Regions from separate parts of the Vreelandella sp. EE27 genome, predicted to be linked through region 2. Evidence: predicted binding sites of a transcription regulator. Region 2 holds the regulator's gene; each other region holds the start of a gene.

Region 1 (6,485 bases), 1.3 Mb from region 2:
CGTTTGATTCGTGTATTCGCTACCTGGGAGAAGACCCCTGGGAGCGTATTCGCGCGCTAAAAGAGGCGATGCCCAACACGCCTCAGGCAATGCTTCTGCGCGGCCAGAACCTGCTGGGCTATCGCCACTACGCCGATGACGTGGTCGACAAATTCGTCGAGCGGGCCAAAACCAACGGCGTCGACGTGTTTCGCGTTTTCGATGCGATGAACGACCCGCGCAACCTGGAGCGCGCGATCAAGGCTGTGCGGAAGGTTGGCGGTCACGCCCAGGGCACCATCTCCTACACGGTGAGCCCGGTACACACCCTGGACAGCTGGGTCGAGCTTGCCAGCACCATCGCGGACATGGGCGCCGACTCGCTGGCGATCAAGGACATGGCCGGGCTTTTGACGCCCTATACCGCTTTTGATTTGGTCACGCGACTCAAAAAGACGCTCTCGATTCCCGTGCATTTGCACTGCCACGCGACCACCGGGCTTTCGACGTCGACCATTTTGAAGGCGGTCGAAGCGGGCGTGGATAACGTCGATACCGCAATTTCGTCGATGTCGATGACCTACGGTCATAGCCCGACGGAGTCCGTGGTCGCCATGCTCAAGGATACCGACCGCGACACGGGGCTGGATCTGGAAGCGCTCGAGGATATCGCGGGCTATTTCCGCCAGGTGCGCAAAAAGTACGCGGCGTTCGAGGGCTCTCTCCGGGGGATCGACTCGCGGATTCTGGTCGCCCAGGTGCCCGGCGGTATGCTGACCAATATGGAAGGCCAGCTAAAAGAGCAGGGCGCCGGCGACAAGCTCGACGACGTGCTCAGCGAAATTCCGCGGGTGCGCGAGGATCTCGGTTTCATTCCGCTGGTCACCCCGACCTCGCAGATCGTGGGCACCCAGGCGTTAATGAACGTAATGATGGGGGAGCGCTACAAGTCGATCTCCAAAGAGGTGCAGGCGCTACTCAAAGGCGAGTACGGTGCTGCCCCCGCGCCGTTTAGCTCGGAGCTGCAAAAGCGCGTGTTGGACGGCGGTGAGCCGATCACCTGCCGCCCGGCGGACAACCTCGCCCCGGAGATGGAGCGCCTGGCCAGTGAGCTTGAAGAAAAAGCCCAGGCCGAGAACATCCGCCTGGCCGAAGGTGAGTCGCGCATCGACGACGTGTTGACCTATGCGCTGTTCCCGCAGATCGGCCTCAAGTTTTTGAAAAACCGCGACAACCCGGACGTCTTCGAGCCTGCCCCCCAGGCCGACCCGCAAAGCGTGGCCGTAAGCGAAGAAAAAACCAAAGCGCCGGTCAAGACCGCCCCCGCCCAGGGGCCCGAGACCTACACCGTCAAGCTCAACGGCAAGGCCTACGTGGTCGAGGTCGCCGAAGGCGGCGATATCAGCCAGGTAAGCGAGACGCCGGCCAGCGGCGCGCCAGCCGAGCAGCCTGCCAGCCAACCCGCCGCGCCCAGCGGCGAGGGGGTCGATGCGCCGCTTGCGGGTAACATCTTCAAGGTCAACGTGAAGGTGGGCGACCAGGTCGCGGAAGGCGACGTGGTGGTGATTCTAGAAGCCATGAAGATGGAGACCGAAGTGCGCGCCCAAAGCGCCGGCACGGTGTCCAGTGTCAACGTGAGCGAGGGCGATAGCGTCGCCGTTGGTGACTCCCTGGTCGAGCTTTAAGGGCATACGGTAATGGATAAATTAATCACCCTATGGGAGGGCTCGGGGCTTTATAACCTCGCGCTCGGCCAGGCCGTCATGATCCTGGTGGCGCTGGTGCTTTTGTATCTCGCCATCTACAAGAAGTTCGAGCCGCTTTTGCTGGTGCCAATCGGCTTTGGCGGCATTTTGGCCAACATCCCCGAGGCGGGCCTTGCGATCTCCGCGCTCGACCAGGCGATCGAAGTAGCGCGCCCGGCGATTTTGCAGCAAATCGGTGCGGCACTTGGCGTGGCGCTCGACCCGGTTGCCGGGGCGGAGGCCTGGCGGGAAGCGCTCAAAGCGGTGGCGCATAACGCCGCGCCAGAGCAGATGCGTGCCGCCCGCGATATTGCCGTGGGGGCGGGTTACAGCAACGGTGTGCTGTATAACTTCTACAGCGTGGCCATTGGCTCGGGCATCGCGCCACTGGTCATCTTCATGGGCGTGGGCGCGATGACCGATTTCGGTCCTTTGCTTGCCAATCCGCGCACGCTGTTTCTGGGCGCGGCGGCGCAGTTCGGCATTTTCGCCACGCTCTTTGGGGCGGTCCTGCTCACCTCGATGGGAGTGATGGACTTCTCGCTCAATCAGGCGGCGGCGATCGGGATCATCGGCGGGGCGGACGGGCCGACCTCGATCTACGTCTCGAGCGTGCTGGCCCCCGAATTATTGGGCGCGATTGCGGTGGCAGCCTACGCCTACATGGCGCTGGTACCGTTGATCCAGCCGCCGATCATGCGTCTTCTGACCACCGATAAAGAGCGCAAGATCGCCATGACGCAGCTGCGCCCGGTGTCGAAACTCGAGAAGATCGTGTTTCCGCTCATGCTGTTGATTTTGGTGGCGCTGTTTCTACCGGACGCCGCGCCGCTTTTGGGCATGTTCTGCTTTGGTAACCTGATGCGCGAGTGCGGCGTGGTCGAGCGCCTGGCGGACACCGCCCAGAACGCCTTGATCAATATCGTCACTATCGTGCTAGGGCTCTCGGTGGGCTCCAAGCTGATGGCCGAAAGCTTTCTGGCCTTCGAGACGCTGGGCATTCTGGGGCTCGGTATCGTGGCCTTCGGGATCGGCACCGCCGCAGGCGTGTTGATGGCCAAGCTGATGAACCTGGTCAGCAAAATGCCGATCAACCCGTTGATTGGCGCCGCCGGGGTCTCCGCGGTGCCGATGGCGGCGCGGGTGGCCAACCGGGTGGGGCTCGAGTCCAACCCGCACAACTTCCTCTTGATGCACGCCATGGGGCCGAACGTGGCCGGCGTGATCGGCTCGGCGGTGGCCGCCGGGGTGATGATCAAGTATTTGGGGTAGGCGCTGTTAGTAATCAAAACGCCCCGCATGAGCGGGGCGTTTTGGTTTGTCCATGTCTGAAATTTCCACGGTCTCGAGTAGCCCGTAGCGAGGGTCTTTCGCCAGGGGTGGCGAAAGTAGCGTACAAGGAGGTATTTACAGCGCCCTCGCGTAGGGCTGCTCGAGACCAGCCCACCTGCTGACCCATTCAGCTTTAACGCTTTTGAATATCCAGCGTGCTTTTAAGCCGGTTCTCAAGCGTCGTGAAGTCCGCGGCCTCGTCTTTGGGCCAGGCCACGGTGAGCGTGACGCCCTGGCCGTCGTAGTCGGCGGCGGCAATCGGCGCGCGCTGCTCTTCGAAATAGGCGCGGGCCAGGGCCTCCTGGGCGAAAGCGACTTTCAAAAGGTAGTGTTCACGCTCGACGATTTCCCGGGTGGGTAGGGTTTCGAGCGCCTTGTTCACGGCCTGGGCGTAGGCGCGGGCGAGTCCGCCGGTGCCGAGCTTGGTGCCGCCAAAGTAGCGGATCACCACGCAACCGACTTCGCCCAGAGCACTGCCCAGAAGCGCCTGGTACATCGGCCGGCCTGCGGTGCCGCCGGGTTCGCCGTCATCAGAAAAACCAATCGCGGTTTGCTCACCCGGCGGGCCGGCAATGAAGGCAGTGCAGTGGTGGCTGGCGCCAGGGTGGGCGGCGCGGGCGGCTTTTAGAAGCGCTTCGAATGCATCCGGCGTCGGGGCGTGGCAAAGCCAGGTGATGAACTGGCTTTTTTCGACGACGATTTCGGCCTCGAAGTGCGTGTCCGGGGAAAGATTCGGGGCTCGGTAGCGCAAACGGGGCTCCTGAAGGCGATTAGTGGCGCTTCTCGGCAGCGGCGGGGCTTTTGCCCATTACCATGCCCAGCACCTGGATATCGCCATTATGCAGGAAAACCGCCGGCATCGCCTGGTCCTCGGGACACAGATGCACGCCAAGCCTGTTGATCGAGAGCTCCTTGAGCACCACTTCGTGCTGGTTGATGGTGGCCGTGGCGGTTTCCCGGTGCGGGCCGCGCTGGTGGCGGTGGATCACGATCACGTCGCCGTCGAACAGGTTGTACTGCTGCATGCGATTGCCGCGAACGCGCAGGGCATAGGTATTGCGCCGGGTCACGTCGCGCTCGGCGCTGGCGGCGCGGGGCGTAGCGTACTCTCTGGTGCTCGGGGCTTTGGGGCGCAGAGCGTTCGAGGTCTCAAGCGGTCGTGATGCGATCATTTGTTTCTCTCCAGCAATCGCCCGCTCCCTGGGCGTGAACAAGTGAAAAGCGACGCGGGTGCATGTCTTTTCATACAGTGGTTGGAGTATAAACCTGTTTTTGCATACAGTGCTAGCCCTGTATACAGACTTCTGTGTCGTATCGCGCTCTTCTTTTTGGCAGGGCCCCGTGGCTGTGGGCTTTAGTAAAGGGGCGTGATGCTCGAGGCGGCGCTACGCTGGCGAAAAAATGCCTTTTTGTGTAGAGTGCGCGCGATATCCACGCCTTGGGAGACCGCTTTGAGTCTGCGCCTTCAAGCCCGAAAGCTTGCCTGCGAGCGCGATGAACGCTTTCTATTCAAGGGGCTCGATGTCGAGATCAACGCAGGTGAGCTTCTGCGTGTCGAAGGCCCCAACGGCAGCGGCAAAACCACGCTTTTAAAGATACTGGCGGGCCAGCTCAACGATTACGAGGGCACGCTCTATTTCAACGAAAAGCCCATGGGCCAATGCCGCGATGATTTTCTCGCCAATCTGGTGTATCTGGGCCACGCGCCGGGCGTCAAAGCGGGGCTGACGCCGTTGGAAAACCTTGCCTGGTACCAGGCGTTGGATGGCGGACCGGTAAGCGAGGCGGCCTGCGAGCGCGCGCTGGGTGACATCGGCCTGGCCGGATTCGAAGACGTGCCGGTAGGGCAGCTGTCCGCAGGCCAGGGGCGGCGCGTAGCGCTTGCCCGACTGAATCTGACACCCCGGGCGCTTTGGATACTCGATGAGCCGTTCACCGCGATCGACCGGGAAGGGGTAAAGGCGCTGGAGCAAACACTTTGGGCCCACGCCGACAAAGGCGGCAGCGTGGTGATCACGACCCACCACGCCCTGGCGGAACAACCCCGGGTGCGGCGTATCACGCTTGGCGAGAGGGTGGAACGTGACGCCGGCTGATCAAAAGACGTTACTTCGAACCGCCCCCGGCGGCGCTTTTCGGGCGTTCAAGGCGACGCTTACCCGGGATCTCACCCTGGCCTTTCGCCGTCGCGGCGAGGCGCTCAATCCCTTGGTGTTTTACGCGCTGGTGATCACGCTGTTCCCAATCGGTATTTCGCCGGACCCCGCGCTTTTATCGGTGATAGCCCCCGGGCTTTTATGGGTAGCGGCGCTGTTGGCGGCGTTACTCTCGCTCGATACGCTTTTTCGCAGCGATTTCGAGGATGGCAGTCTCGAGCAACTGCTGATCGCCCCGCAGCCGCTACTGGCGCAGGTGGTGGCCAAGGTGGGCGTACACTGGCTTTTAACCGGGCTGCCGCTTGCGCTCATGGCGCCGGTGCTGGGCGCGATGCTGGCACTTCCGGCGGGAAGCTATGCGGTGCTTACGCTTTCACTACTGCTGGGCAGCGCTACGTTGAGCCTGGTGGGCGCGATTGGCGCCGCGCTAACGGTGGGCCTGGCACGGGGCGGCGTGCTGACCTCGCTTTTGATTCTGCCGCTTTATATTCCGGTGCTGGTGTTTGGGACCGGCGCGGTGCAGACCGCCATCGCGCTCGAAAGCGCCGCGCCACAGCTTGCCATGTTAGGGGCGCTGCTGGCGGTGGCGCTTTTGCTGGCGCCGCCGGCGATTGTCGCCTCGCTTCGTATCAGTATCAACGGCTAAGGATGCGCGCCATGTGGGCTTTCATTCATAAGTTTGGTTCACCCAAGTGGTTTTATAGCCTGAGCACCCGGCTCGAGCCCTGGTGCTGGGCGCTTGCGGCGCTCGCGCTTGTCACAGGCTCAGTGTGGGGGTTGGCGGTGGCGCCAGCGGACTACCAGCAGGGCGAGAGCTTTCGCATCATTTATGTTCACGTGCCCGCTGCGCTGCTGGCCCAGTCGGTGTTCGTTTCCATGGCGCTGGCAAGCCTGGTGTTCATGGTGTGGAAGATCAAGGTGGCCGACATGGCCGCCAAGGTGATGGCACCGTTCGGCGCGGCCATGACGTTTACGGCGCTGTTTTCCGGCGCGGTGTGGGGCGTGCCTACCTGGGGGACCTGGTGGGAGTGGGACGCGCGGCTGACCTCGATGCTGATTCTGCTTTTTTTGTACCTGGGCGTGATCGCCCTGCGCGGTGCGTTCAATCGCCGGGACAGCGGCGCCCGGGCCGCGGCGCTTCTCGCCATGGTCGGCGTGATCAATATCCCGATCATCAAGTACTCGGTCGAGTGGTGGTACACCCTGCACCAGTCCGCCACCTTTACGCTGACCTCGCGCCCGGCGATGCCGGCGGCCATGTGGTTGCCGCTGC
Region 2 (6,485 bases):
GACCGTCAAGGCGCCTCGGTCGCCATGATCTGCAGATGGACTTCCGGCATGTGCTGGCAGTGTTCCCCCAGCCAGTGAATCATGCCGGGGGTAAGCGCCTCGCGAAGCTCGGCCAGGGTGTCGGCGTGAATTTCATCGAGGCGCTCGTCGAGCCAGTCGCTAAAGCTCTCTTCATCGATGGGGCTTGCCCCGCTCGCGTCGAGCATCAAGCGGCCGATACGCTGCCAGCCCGTATCGGTGGCGCATACCGGCAGCGCCAAAAACAGCGTGCCGCGCCGGGCGCTGTTCGACTCTGCCCCAAGGCCTGGGTGAGGCGTCACGCTGTTTTGATCCACCACGTGGGGTAGCTGCGGGTAACGCGCCTCGACCCGAATGCCTTCGTTGTCCATCGCCAGCATATCGCCGTTGACCGGGGCGAGCGGCGCCTTGATACCGAGCTCTTCGGCCAGCGCCTGGTGGGCCTTTTGATGGACCGCTTCGCCGTGAACTGGCAGCAGCGCCTTGGGCCTTATCCAACGATAGAGCGTTTTGAGCTCTTGCTGGGCCGGGTGGCCGGTGGCGTGGAGTTCCGGGTGATTGGTTTCGTCAAAAAGCGTCACGCCCAATTGGGTAAAGCGGCGTTTGAGCTGGGCAATCGGGCGTTCGTTGCCGGGAATGGCCTTGGCGGAGAAAATCACGTTATCGCCCGCTTCCAGGTCCATGAAGGGGTGACGCCCCTGGGCCAGGCGCTGAAGCGCTGCGCGGGGCTCGCCCTGGCTGCCCGTGGCGATCACGACGACTTCATCCGGCGGCAGGTAGCCCAAATCCTGGGGCGGGACCAGCGCCGGGAAGTCGTCCAGATAGCCAAGCCCACGGGCGACACCCACCATACGCTCCATGGAGCGGCCCATCAGGCTCACCCGCCGTCCACTCTGCGCCGCCGCCTGGCCAATTGCCCACACGCGCGCCAGGTTGCTGGCAAAGCAGGAGACCACGACGCGGCCCTTGCACGCCTTTAGCGTTCGGGTGAGGGCTTTTGCGACATCGCCTTCGCTGCCCGCGGTGCCGGGGAGCGGGGCATTGGTCGAGTCGCCGACGACGAGATCCAGCGGTGCCAGTGCCTGAAAGTGGGCGGGATTGACGCTTGGGCCGATCAGCGGCGCGGGGTCGAGCTTCCAGTCGCCGGTGTGAAGGACCCGGTAGCCCCCGGCCAGCATCATGATGGCGCAGCTTTCGGGAATCGAGTGCGTCATTAACAGATAGCGAAGCGTGAACGGGCCTTGCTCCAGCGCCTCATTGGGTTCGATCACGTGAATGGCGGCGCTGCTCAAACTGTGCTCGGCAAACTTGTGGCGTAAAAGGCCGGCGGCCAGGGGGGTGGCGTAAATCGGGCACTGCCACTTCGGCCAAAGCCAGGCGACCGCGCCGATATGGTCTTCATGGCCGTGGGTGATGTAGAGCGCCTGGGGGGTGATATCGAGCTCGGCCAGGGTCTGGGTATTGGGCACCTGAAGCGGGGCGCTGGGCAGATCCTGGCGAATCATCATGCCGCAATCAATGGCGATCCAGTGACCGTCATAACCATAAAGCGTCAGGTTCATTCCTATTTCACCACAGCCGCCAAGCGGCAGTATGCGCAAGGGTGGACGGCGGCGGGGACGAAGTTGAACGCGAGATGGATCCATTGATTATGAACAGCCTGAAAAGTAAGGCTTTAACTATACGGTAAGGCGGGGGCGGCTAACAATCATGGCGATGCCAGCCAGGCCCGCTTGCGCTACACTAGCGCCCTTGCTCAGCGCCACGACCCCCTTCATGGCGGACAAGGCCTGGCATTTTTAAAATCGTGTTTATATTGAGTGTATTTATGTCGCATTACTACCGTTTAGTGGTTTCCTGCCCGGACCAAGTGGGCATTGTGGCGCGTGTCTCCAGCTTCATCGCCCAGCACGGCGGCTCCATCACCGAGGCAAGCCAGCATTCGGATCTGCAAACGGGCCGGTTTTTCATGCGTTACGAGATTCTTGCCGATTCCATCGGTATGACCGCCGAGGCGCTCGAAGAGGCGTTCTCGCCGATCGCCAGCGCCTTCGACATGCAGTGGGCGCTGGTGGATACGCAAAAGCGGCGCAACGTGGTGATCATGGTCTCAAAAGAGTCCCACTGCCTGGTCGACCTGCTTTACCGCTGGCAGGCCGGCGAGCTCGACTGCAACATCGTGGGGATCATCTCCAACCACCCGGATATGCGCGCGCTGAGTGAGTGGTACCAGATTCCCTACTTTCACATTGCGGTCGACCCAGGCGACAAGCAGGCTTCGTTCGATGCGGTACAGGCGCAAATCGAGGCGCTCGAGGCGGACTGCATCGTGCTGGCGCGCTACATGCAGATTCTGCCGCCGGCGCTTTGTAGCCGCTACGCGGGCCAGGTCATCAACATCCATCATAGCTTTTTGCCCTCGTTTGCCGGTGCCAAGCCTTACCACCAGGCTTACGCGCGGGGCGTTAAGCTGATCGGTGCGACCTGCCACTACGTGACCGAGGAGCTGGATGCCGGCCCGATCATCGAGCAGGACATTCATCGGGTTAGCCACTGCCATACCCCGACGGATCTGGTGCGCTTTGGCCGCGACGTGGAAAAATCGGTGCTGGCGAGGGGGATTCGCTGGCATCTGGAAGATCGGGTGCTGATCGACGGCAACAAGACCGTCGTCTTTAACTAAAAAAAGCGGGGCACCGAAGTGCCCCGACTCAAGGCGGTTTTTATAGCGGGTGCGGTGCCGGGCAGCCCTACGCGAGGGCGCTGTGAATACCTCCCTGTACGCTACTTTCGCCATCCCTGGCGAAAGACCCTCGCGACGGGCTACCCGGCACGGTCAGTCAAAGTGCTTTAATTGAACCAAAAAGCGGGGGCACGCATCAGTGCCCCCGCTTTTTATGCAACGTTCAAACAGGCGAGTGGCTTAGCCGAGCGCTTGGCCGCTGCCGCCGCGAATCACGCCTACGCCCACACCTTCGATATCGAGCTGCTGGGTGCGCAGGTCGATTTCGATCGGGTCGAAGTCGCTGTTTTCAGCCAGTAGCGTTACCTGATGGCCGTCGCGCTTGAAGCGTTTGACGGTGACTTCGTCTTCAAGGCGTGCCACCACGATCTGGCCGTCGCGTACCCGCTCGGTGCGGTGCACGGCGAGCAGGTCGCCTTCCAGAATGCCGATATCTTTCATCGAAAGCCCGCGCACGCGCAGCAGGTAGTCCGCCTTGGGCGTGAAGTAGTCCGCCGGAAGCGGGCAGTAGCGGTCGATGTGCTCGGCGGCCAGAATCGGGTTGCCCGCAGCGACTTCGCCAATGATGGGCAAGCCGTTTGCCGGCGTTTCGCCGCTTTCGTTGGCAGCCGGCGCCGGCTCACTGGTTTCGGTGCCTTCCTGGTTGGGTAGGCGAATACCCCGGGAAGTGTGGCGAATGATACGAATCGCGCCTTTGCGCTCGAGGGCGCGAAGGTGTTCTTCCGCCGCGTTGGGTGAGCGAAAGCCCAAAGCCTTGGCGATCTCGGCCCGGGTGGGCGGGTAGCCAAGCTCATTCATGGTTTTAACGATAAAGTCAAAAACGTGCTGTTGACGTACTGTAAGAGGACGGGACATGTCTGACTCCAGCGTAAAAGGGTAACTAAAAAGGTGACTCGATATATATGTGTTTAAGTATACAGTATGTTCCTCTGTCCAGTATATGACTCAAGCCACGGATTATAAAGCCGTTCGGGCATCGAGTGGGGGAGTTCACCCTTTCTGGCGATTGAGACTGGCGCGTTAATGGCCTACTATTTTGCGATGTTTTAAACACTCGTTTTTCTGGAGGGCGCCATGGCGCAATCTGATACGGTCACGCGTATCCTGGATACTGCGGAGGTGCTGTTCGCTGAACGCGGCTTTGCCGAGACCTCGCTTCGTAATATCACCAGCAAGGCACGGGTGAATCTGGCCGCCGTGAACTACCACTTCGGTTCCAAGAAAGCGCTGATTCAGGCCGTATTCGCGCGCTATCTCGATCCTTTCAGCCAGCGCTTTCACGAAGCCCTGGACGCGCTGCACGAGCGCTACGGCGAGGAGGACATTCCCCTCGAAGTGCTGCTCGAAGCCATGGCGACCACGGTGCTGACGGTGCCCGCCGAGCGCAATAGCCTCAAGGTTTTCATGCGCCTTTTGGGTTTGGCCTATAGCCAGGCCCAGGGGCATCTGCGCCGCTATATTCAGCAGCAGTACGGCGATGTGTTCACCCGTTTCGTCGAGCTCGTTCGTCGGGCAACGCCGGAGCTTCCCGACGCGGAACGCTTCTGGCGGCTGCACTTCATGCTGGGCACGGTGATCTTCACGCTTTCCGGGCTCGATGCGCTGCGCGATATCGCCGCCAAGGAGTACAACGAGCAGGTCTCGGTGCGCGATCTTGTCCGGCGGCTACGCCCGGTGGTGGTTTCCGCCATGAACGCGCCGCTTCCCCCCGCTTTGGAGGAGCCTGCGTATGCTGACGCCCAATCTGGCTGATCTTCCCCCCGTCGATGGCCCTTGGCTCGAGGTCGACCTCGCCACCCAGCACCTGCGCTGCTGGCAGGGCCAGGCGGTGGTACACGAGTGCGCCGTCTCGACCGGTGAAAACGGCGTAGGGCAAAACGAGGGCAGTGGTCAGACGCCCCGTGGCTGGCACTACGTGCGCGCCGCGATCGGCGAAGGCTTGCCGGAAAATGCGGTATTTCGCGGGCGGCGCTTCACCGGGGAAGTCTTTACCCCGGAACTCGGCGCGCAGAATCCGCAGCGTGACTGGATTCTGACGCGTATTCTCTGGCTTTGCGGGCTCGAGCGCGGCGTTAACCGCGCAGGCCAGACCGACTCCCAGCGCCGCTATATCTATCTTCACGGCACGCCGCCAGACCAACCCATGGGTATAGCCGCCTCCCACGGCTGCATTCGCCTGCGCAATGACGATCTGCTCGCGGTGTTCGCTTTCGCAGCCCCAGGCACCCCGGTGTGGCTCAACGCCGCGGGGCTTTAACGCCGGATTTTGTTTAAGGCCGCCGATCGACTAGAATTGGCGGCCGTTTTATTGGATGCAAGCCGATGACGCAACCGCCAGGCCCGGTCATGCTCGACCTCGAAGGGCCCGCTATCACGCAAGCTGAAAAAGCCTTGTTGGCCGACCCCGCCGTGGGTGGGGTCATTTTGTTTGCGCGCAACGTAGAAAGTGCCGAGCAGGTCAGCGCGCTTTGCCAAAGCATTCGCCGGTTAAGGCCCGATCTGCTGCTGGGCATCGACCAGGAAGGCGGGCGCGTTCAGCGCATCAAAAAAGGCGTTACGCGGCTTCCCGCGATGGCGCGCATTGGCGAGGTCTACGCCCAAGACGCGGATGCCGGGATACAGCTGGCCATCGATGCCGGCTGGCTGCTGGGCATGGAGATGGCGGCCTGCGGGCTCGATATTAGCTTCGCCCCGGTGCTCGATGTCGAAAGCGGGGTTTCCAGCGTGATCGGCGATCGAAGCTTCAGTCAGGACCCCGAACACGTCGCCGAGCTCGGCGGACGCTTCATCCAGGGCCTGCACGAAGCGGGTATGGCCGCGGTAGGCAAACACTTTCCCGGCCACGGCGGCATCGAAGCCGACACCCATCATAGCGTTGCCGACGACCCGCGCCCGTTAAGCGAGCTCAAGGCGCGGGATCTGGTGCCTTTCACCCGCCTGGCCGCCCAGCTCGACGGCGTCATGCCCGCCCATGTGGTTTTTAGCGCTTTCGATCAGCGCCCGGCGGGCTTCTCGCCGAACTGGCTCGGAATGCTCAGAGAGTCGCTGGGCTTCAAGGGGGCGATCTTTTCCGACGATTTGACCATGGCCGGTGCCCACGTGGCCGGCGGGCCGGTGGAGCGCGCCCGCGCCGCGCTGGCTGCCGGCTGCGACATGCTGCTGGTATGTAACGATCGTGGCGCCGCGCTCGAGGTGGTCGCCCACTGTCAGGGGCTCGAGAGCAAACGCGCCGGCAAGCTTCGCTACGCCCGCGCCCGGCCGGACCTCGCGGCGTTGCCCGCGCTCAAGCGCTGGCGCCGCGCCAATGCACGCCTGGGCGAGCTGGCCGACTAGCCCGCGCCGCCTTAAACACCTTTTTCTCGTTCGAAGCGCCGATGTATCGCCGGCGCTTTTATTTTTTGAACCTTGATCGCTTGATACCGGAGCCCTTCGATGAACAAACTCGATAAAGAAGCCCTTGAATCCCTGGATTCAATGCGCGAGCTGATGGATAACGCCGACTGCCTGATCACCCAGGCGCAGGTCGAGGAAGCTCTCGATCACATGGCCGAAGCCATCACGCGGGATTTGGGTGACAAGCTGCCGGTGTTTTATTGCGTGATGAACGGCGGGCTGATCACCACCGGTCATCTGCTGACCCGGCTGGGCTTTCCGCTGGAAGTCGACTACCTGCACGCTACGCGCTACCGCAACGAACTGCGCGGCGGCGAGCTTTTCTGGCGGG
Region 3 (6,485 bases), 1.4 Mb from region 2:
GTAAGTGAAATCAGCCACATGCCAATGAGGATGGCGCCTTCGGGAAGCCAGATAGGCGTTTCGGCCAGGGTCTCACTTACCACGCCACGCTGATAGCTACGCTGAACGTTTTGCAGCCAAAATGTGGAGAGCCATAAAAAACAGCCGGCGGTAACCAGGCTGCTGAAAAGCTCTAAAGGCCATCGCTTGGGTTCGGGAATGCGCTCCATGAGCAGCGACACTCGAATCAAACCACCTTTTTCGAGCACGTAGGGAAGCCCCAGAAACGCCATGGTGGCCACGGCGTAGCCGATATATTCATCCAAAATGAAGGTAGAGCGACCCAACAGGCGCATCACGATTTCGAGAATGATATGGCCAAACATGTAGATGATGAGGGCCACGGCAATCGCGGCGCCCGCACGGTTGAGTAGCTTCGACGCTTTTTCCATTAGCTCGAAAAACCTCATTGCTGGCCTCGAAACTCATCCAGGATCTTTTCGCCGGTGTCGCCAGTGTTCTCCAGCCAGTTTTCGATCACGTTGGTAGAAGCCTCGGAGAGCGCGTCATTGAGGCCTTGCGACACGGGGTCGCTCACCTCGACGTCGTTCTCCGCGAGCATCTGGTAGTTCTCCTCGGTACGCGTTTCAACGGCGGACCAGTTGTACTGGTCGGTCAGGCGAGCGGCTTCGAGCACGGCCTGCTGCTGCTCTTCGCTAAATGAATCGAACACGGCCTTGTTCATGTGCACCATGTTGAGCGGGATGGCGTACTGAACCGCGGAGAAGTGGTTTTGATGCTCCCAGAAGCTGCCGTTGGCACCGGCCTCGGCGGAGGTAAGCACGGCGCTAATACCGCCGGTGGCCAACTGCGGCACCACATCACCCCAGGAGAGGCTGACCGGCGAGGCGCCGACGTTTCTAAAGGTCTCGGTGCCGCTGCGATCGAAGGTGCGAATCTTTAGATTCGTTAGATCATCGGCGCTTTCGATTGCGTCCTTCGACCAGATACCGCTGGGCGGCCAGGGCGAGGCGTAAAGCAGCACCTGGTCGTTATCTTCGAATACGTCTTCGTAATAGGGTTTGGCAATGTCGTAAAGCTGGCGAGCGTCTTCGATATCATCGACCAGAAACGGCAAGGAAGAGAGCAAAAAGAGCGCATCCACACCGCTCATGGTGCCGGAGAGGGTATCGGCGATATCCACGGCGCCATCGGCCACTGCGTAGAAGTGGTCACCGGAATTAAACCCAAGCGCGCCACCGGTATGCAGCGTAATGTCGATATCACCGTCCGTCAGCTCTTCCACCTTGTCGATAAAGTAGGCGTCGCCTTGGGCGTGAATCGAGCTTGCATTGTACTCGTTGGAAAAGTCCAGGCTGAACGTCTGGGCATACGCCTGGCCGCTTACCAGGGCCAATCCCAAGGCCGTTAGAAGAGTTTTTCCGGTGTGAAGCCGGTGAGCGCTACGTTGCATGAGAGTCATGGTGTCAGGTTCCCTGCCGATTTTTATTGAGGTTCTTTTTCAATTTACCTATATCAGCAGGCGGACTGTTTCCATTAACGACTTTTAAGCACCAGGGCGCGACACAATCGCCAACGAAAACTAAAGCATTATTTACTTTCAACGCTCATTGAGGGCAATAAAATGCCGCTCTGGATAAGCGGCATCGGGCTTAAAAAGTTCTGGTCAATAAAACCGAATTACCTTGGCCGGCGATCCCCTTCGAGAAAATTCGCCGTGAATACCGCTTTGCCGTGGGTCTCGAAGGACCATTTCATGACATCGTTAAGGGCGGTCATGACCGCGTCGAACTCGCCGAACACCTGGGTGCTCATGCGGTTGGGGTGAACCTCGAGCCCGCTTTGTTCCAGGCGCTGGACGACCTCCTTGACCACCGGTTTGAAGTCGTCGGTCAGCGGGTAGTAGCTTAGCTGTACAGAAAGATACATGGTCGCTCTCCTGGTCGTTATCGATAGGGCTTAAGGCCCTCAATGGGCCTGGATACGCTGCCAGGCATCGAGGATCGCCGTGCGGGTCTCCTCCGGGTGCTCCATGGGGAACATATGCCCGCCCGGCACGCGGTTGACCGACATCCCTTTACGCTGCAGGCGGCCAATGCGCTTGGGTGTCATCAGGTCAGAGCCCGCGCCGGCGACGATTTCCACCGGCACCTGAACCCGGGCCAGCCGGAATGAAAGGTGATCCGGCAGGTTGCGGAAGATGGCGACCTCGACGCCGGGTTCGAACACCAGCTCGGCCTGGCCATCCTCGAGTAGCCGGGTGCCTGTTTCAACATAGTCGCTAAGCGCCTGCGGGGTAAAGGTGCGAAAAAGCCCACGGCGTTTGAGCGAAGTGGTCATCGCCTCGCGGCTGGGCCACACGCTTCGCCGGTTGCGCGTTTTGCCGGCCGGGGTGATCCGGTCGACGAAACCAAAGCGCTTGGCCGCTTTCAACGCCCAGGCATCGATGCCCATCATCAAGGGCGGGTCGAGCATGACCACGCCGTAAAAGCGCTTGGGCTCGCGCAGTGCGGCCATGGCCATCAGCGTGCCGCCCAGCGAGTGGCCCACACCCAGCACCTTCGTGTGCGTAGGCAGGTAATGTAAAAGCTCATCGACCAGGTTGGCCCAGTTGCGATTCACCGGGAAGCGCGGGTGATGCCCGACCCGGTCGATAGGCTGAAGATCGAAGTGCTCGGCCAGAGGCGCCAGCAGGCTTTTGTAACTGTCGCCGGTAAAGCCGTTGGCGTGGGCGAAGACCAGGGGAGGACGTGAAGGTGTCATAAGGGCTCTGGCGGTATAAGAAATAGTACGGTCCGGCGGTCCGGGGCGCAGCAGCCATTAGGCCGCTATCTGTCATACAGCTGTTTTAATCAAAGCCAGAACCGGCGTCAAGGCCAAGCCCCTGGGGCCCTTAAAACAGCGAAAGCTGGGTGTCCGGGGCGCCGTCGGCCAGCCGGTAGCCCACTCCCAGCAGGCGAACCGGGCGCGCCCCGCGCGCCCAGCCAACGTTCAAAAGCGATTCGAACTGCGCCATGTTCGGCGCGGGGTCGGCGTGCTCGACCGTGGTTTGGGTAAAGTCGTTGAACTTCACCTTGACCATCAGCCCCTTCACCGCCGGGGGCGGGTCCAGTCGTGCGTAGCGCCGCTCCAAATCGCTCAAAAGCTCGGGGAGCTCGCCCCGGCACGCCTCGAGCGTGGGCAAATCCTGGGAATAGGTTTGTTCGGTGCTGATCGACTTGCGCTCGCGGTGGGTCTTGACCGGGCGCTCGTCATGACCGCGGCTTAGATCAAACAAACGTTTACCAAAGCGCCCGAAGTGCTCGATCAGCTCGGTGAGCGCTCGGGTGCGCAGGTCCGCGCAGGTGTGGATATCGAGGCTGGCCATTTTTTCCGCCGTGCGCGGGCCGACGCCGTGAATCTTTTTGACCGGCAGCGCCTCGACGAAGCGCTCGACGTCGTCGGGCGGAATCACGCACAGGCCATCGGGCTTGTTCCAGTCGCTGGCGATCTTGGCCAGAAACTTGTTGGGGGCAACGCCGGCGGAGACGGTAATGCCCACCTCCCGGCGCACTTTCTCGCGAATGGCCTGGGCCATCAGCGTGGCGCTGCCTTTGAACTGCGTCACCTGAGAGACGTCCAGAAACGCTTCGTCCAGTGACAGCGGCTCGATCAGCTCGGTCATCTCGCGGTAGATGGCAAACACCTGGCGGGCCACGTCCTTGTACTTGGCCATGTCGCCACGAATGATGGTGAGGTGCGGGCAGCGTTTGAGCGCCTGGCCCATGGGCATGGCGGAGTGAATGCCGTACTCCCGCGCGGGGTAGTTGCACGTGGCGACCACGCCGCGCTGCTCCACGGAACCGCCAATGGCGATAGGAATATCCGCAAGCGCCGGGTTATCGCGCATTTCGACCGCTGCGTAGAAGCAGTCGCAGTCACAGTGAATAATCTTGCGCACGGGCCCCTGCTTACCTCCGTGTCGAAAAGCAGGGCCACGTGAAAAGCCACCGCCTTAACTGTAAAAAATCACAGTATAGCATAGCCCCGACGCGCTCCCGCCATGCCATGCCGTGTAGCGGCTAGGTACCGCAGAAGGTGCGCAGTACCTGTTCGCTGCTGGTAGCCGGGGCGGCCAGCCGACGCGCGCTCGTCGACTCATCGAACGGGTTGGTTACTGCTGCCAACAGCGTATGAAACGGCGCGAAATCCCCCTGAAGGGCGGCGTCGATGACCTCTTTCACGCGGTGGTTACGCGGGATGACCACCGGGTTGGCGCGGCGCATGGTGTGCTGACGCGTGGCGTGCTCGGCCAGTTCGCTGCCCCGCCAGGTCTCGAGCCATCCATCCAGTGCATTCGGCGTTTGGGAGAGCGCCAACAGTGCCTCGCGGCTGGCATCGTCGAAGTCGATGGCGTAGTGGGTCAGCGCATCGAAGGTGGCGGTCATATCCATGCGCCCTTGCTGCATCAGCGTTTCGAGCTCGTCCATCAGGGTGTCGGCAAGCTCCGGCGCGTCCTCTTCGAGCCCCAGCTTGGCAATGCGCAACTGCCGCCGGGCATGATCGAAGTGCGTGTCGAAACCGCGAATCACCTCTACCGCGCGCTCGACGCCCTCTTCGCCCTGCACGTTCATCAAGGGCAGCAAGGTTTCGGCAAAGCGGGCCAGGTTCCACTGGGCCGCCGCGGGCTGGTTACTAAACGCGTAGCGCCCGCCTTCGTCGATCGAACTGTACACCTTACCCGGGTCGAACTGTTCCATGAAGGCGCAGGGGCCGTAGTCGATGGTCTCGCCACTGATACTGGTGTTGTCGGTATTCATCACGCCGTGGATAAACCCGACGCTCATCCAGCGGGCGACGAGCTCGGCCTGGCGGCGGGTCACGCACTCGAGCAGCGCCAGGTAAGGGTCGTCTTCGGTCATGACCTCGGGGTAATGGCGCTGGATGACGTAGTCCGCCAGCGCTTTCAAAGTGGCCTGGTCCTGACGTGCGGCAAACTGGAAAGTGCCCACGCGAACATGGCTCGAGGCGACCCGGGTGAACACCGCGCCGGGCTCGGGCATTTGGCGCACCACGCGCTCGCCTGCGGCCACCGCCGCCAGCGCCCGGGTGGTGGGCACGCCGATAGCGGCCATGAACTCGCTGACCAGGTATTCGCGCAGCACCGGCCCAAGCGGCGAGCGACCGTCGCCGCCACGGGAGAACGGCGTTCGCCCGCTGCCCTTGAGCTGGACATCCCAGCGTTTGCCCTCACTATCTACTACCTCGCCCAACAGCAGCGCGCGGCCATCGCCCAGCTGAGGCACGAAGTTGCCGAACTGATGCCCGGCGTAGCCAAGCGCGACGGGGCGCGCCCCTTCCGGCGTTACGTTACCGCTGAACCACTGCGCAAGCGTTGCTTGATCCGGCACGGTGCGCGCGCCGAGTGTCTTTGCGAGCGCCTCGTTGAAGGCGATCAGAGAGGGGGCAGCAACGCCCGCGGGCTCGCAGGCACGCCATAGCGGCTCGGGAAGCGTTTGGTACTCGTGATCGAAGTTCAGCACTAAGGCCTCCACTTTCAATAGTCGGGCTGGGGTAATACCCTAGCATCTTGCTCAAGTTTATGGCGATATCATGGGTTTTCCTAACACGTCGACATCATCGATTCACGCCCCGCTGCCCCGGCGCTTTTACGACCGGGATACCCTGCTGGTCGCTCGTGAGCTTTTGGGCTGCCAGCTGGTGCGCCGGGTGGGCGATGAGCTGGTCGCCGCCACCATCGTGGAAACCGAAGCGTACCGGGGCGCTGCGGACTCCGCCTGCCACGCGCACCGGCGCAAAACGCCGCGCACCCAAGCGATGTTCGGCCCGCCCGGCCACGCCTACGTGTACCTGGTGTACGGCATGCACTGGCTTTTGAATATCGTCACCCAGCCCGAAGGCAACCCCTGCGCGGTGCTGGTGCGTGCGGTCGAGCCCGCCGTCAACGAAGAGGCCATGCGCTACTACCGCCCCATGCAGGGCAAGGCGCTCTGCAACGGCCCGGGCAAGCTCACCCGGGCACTGCAAATCGACAAATCGCTTTACGGTGAAGACATGACCCAACCGAAAAAGCTTTGGGTCACCCAGGGCAAGGCCGTTGAGCGTATTTCGAGCGGGCCGCGTGTGGGGATCGACTACGCCGCCCCGGCGGATCGCGACGCACCCTGGCGGCTTTGGGTGGCGGATAACCCCTGGGTCTCTAAAGCGCGTTAGTGCTGGTTTGCTCCAGGCAGGTCAACGCGTGAGCCAATACCGGGGTGAGCGGCGCGCGCCACTGGTGGGTGAGCAGGTGATCGGCCCGGGTCACGCCCAGCGAAAGTGATGCCACCGGCAGGCCCCGGGCGTGGGCCTCGCGGCAGAAGCGGTAACCGGAGAACACCATCAACGAGGTACCCACCGCCAGCACCGCACTGGAGCGGGCCAGCGCCGCCTCGGCTTCGAGCCGGCGCGCCATGGGCACCACGTCGCCGTAATAGACCACGTCA

The links. Region 2 encodes LexA, which represses DNA repair genes until DNA is damaged. Its sites were predicted from a motif close to TACTGTNTANNTANACAGTA; they were not measured.
Region 1: ACWHVV_RS13850 (LexA family protein) is a predicted target of LexA. The motif match lies at 4,321-4,340, and genes of this name have one in related genera.
Region 3: dinB (DNA polymerase IV) is a predicted target of LexA. The motif match lies at 3,997-4,016, and genes of this name have one in related genera.

The regions. Positions count from the first base shown of each region.
Region 1 is NZ_OZ309109.1:2,964,112-2,970,596, reverse strand. Features, by position in the region: gene oadA (sodium-extruding oxaloacetate decarboxylase subunit alpha) at 1-1,664, shown strand, start outside; gene ACWHVV_RS13860 (sodium ion-translocating decarboxylase subunit beta) at 1,677-2,996, shown strand; gene ACWHVV_RS13855 (IMPACT family protein) at 3,190-3,807, opposite strand; gene ACWHVV_RS13850 (LexA family protein) at 3,827-4,228, opposite strand; gene ccmA (cytochrome c biogenesis heme-transporting ATPase CcmA) at 4,508-5,152, shown strand; gene ccmB (heme exporter protein CcmB) at 5,139-5,858, shown strand; gene ACWHVV_RS13835 (heme ABC transporter permease) at 5,870-6,485, shown strand, end outside.
Region 2 is NZ_OZ309109.1:1,665,283-1,671,767, forward strand. Features, by position in the region: gene moaE (molybdopterin synthase catalytic subunit MoaE) at 1-2, shown strand, start outside; gene ACWHVV_RS08075 (ribonuclease J) at 6-1,580, opposite strand; gene purU (formyltetrahydrofolate deformylase) at 1,847-2,701, shown strand; gene lexA (transcriptional repressor LexA) at 2,942-3,616, opposite strand; gene ACWHVV_RS08090 (TetR/AcrR family transcriptional regulator) at 3,836-4,513, shown strand; gene ACWHVV_RS08095 (L,D-transpeptidase family protein) at 4,491-5,018, shown strand; gene nagZ (beta-N-acetylhexosaminidase) at 5,084-6,094, shown strand; gene ACWHVV_RS08105 (hypoxanthine-guanine phosphoribosyltransferase) at 6,194-6,485, shown strand, end outside.
Region 3 is NZ_OZ309109.1:3,016,886-3,023,370, forward strand. Features, by position in the region: gene ACWHVV_RS14055 (TRAP transporter small permease) at 1-449, opposite strand, end outside; gene ACWHVV_RS14060 (TRAP transporter substrate-binding protein) at 446-1,462, opposite strand; gene ACWHVV_RS14065 (YkoF family thiamine/hydroxymethylpyrimidine-binding protein) at 1,681-1,929, opposite strand; gene ACWHVV_RS14070 (alpha/beta fold hydrolase) at 1,969-2,763, opposite strand; gene dinB (DNA polymerase IV) at 2,894-3,940, opposite strand; gene ACWHVV_RS14080 (protein adenylyltransferase SelO) at 4,062-5,522, opposite strand; gene ACWHVV_RS14085 (DNA-3-methyladenine glycosylase) at 5,593-6,213, shown strand; gene ACWHVV_RS14090 (NAD-dependent protein deacetylase) at 6,200-6,485, opposite strand, start outside.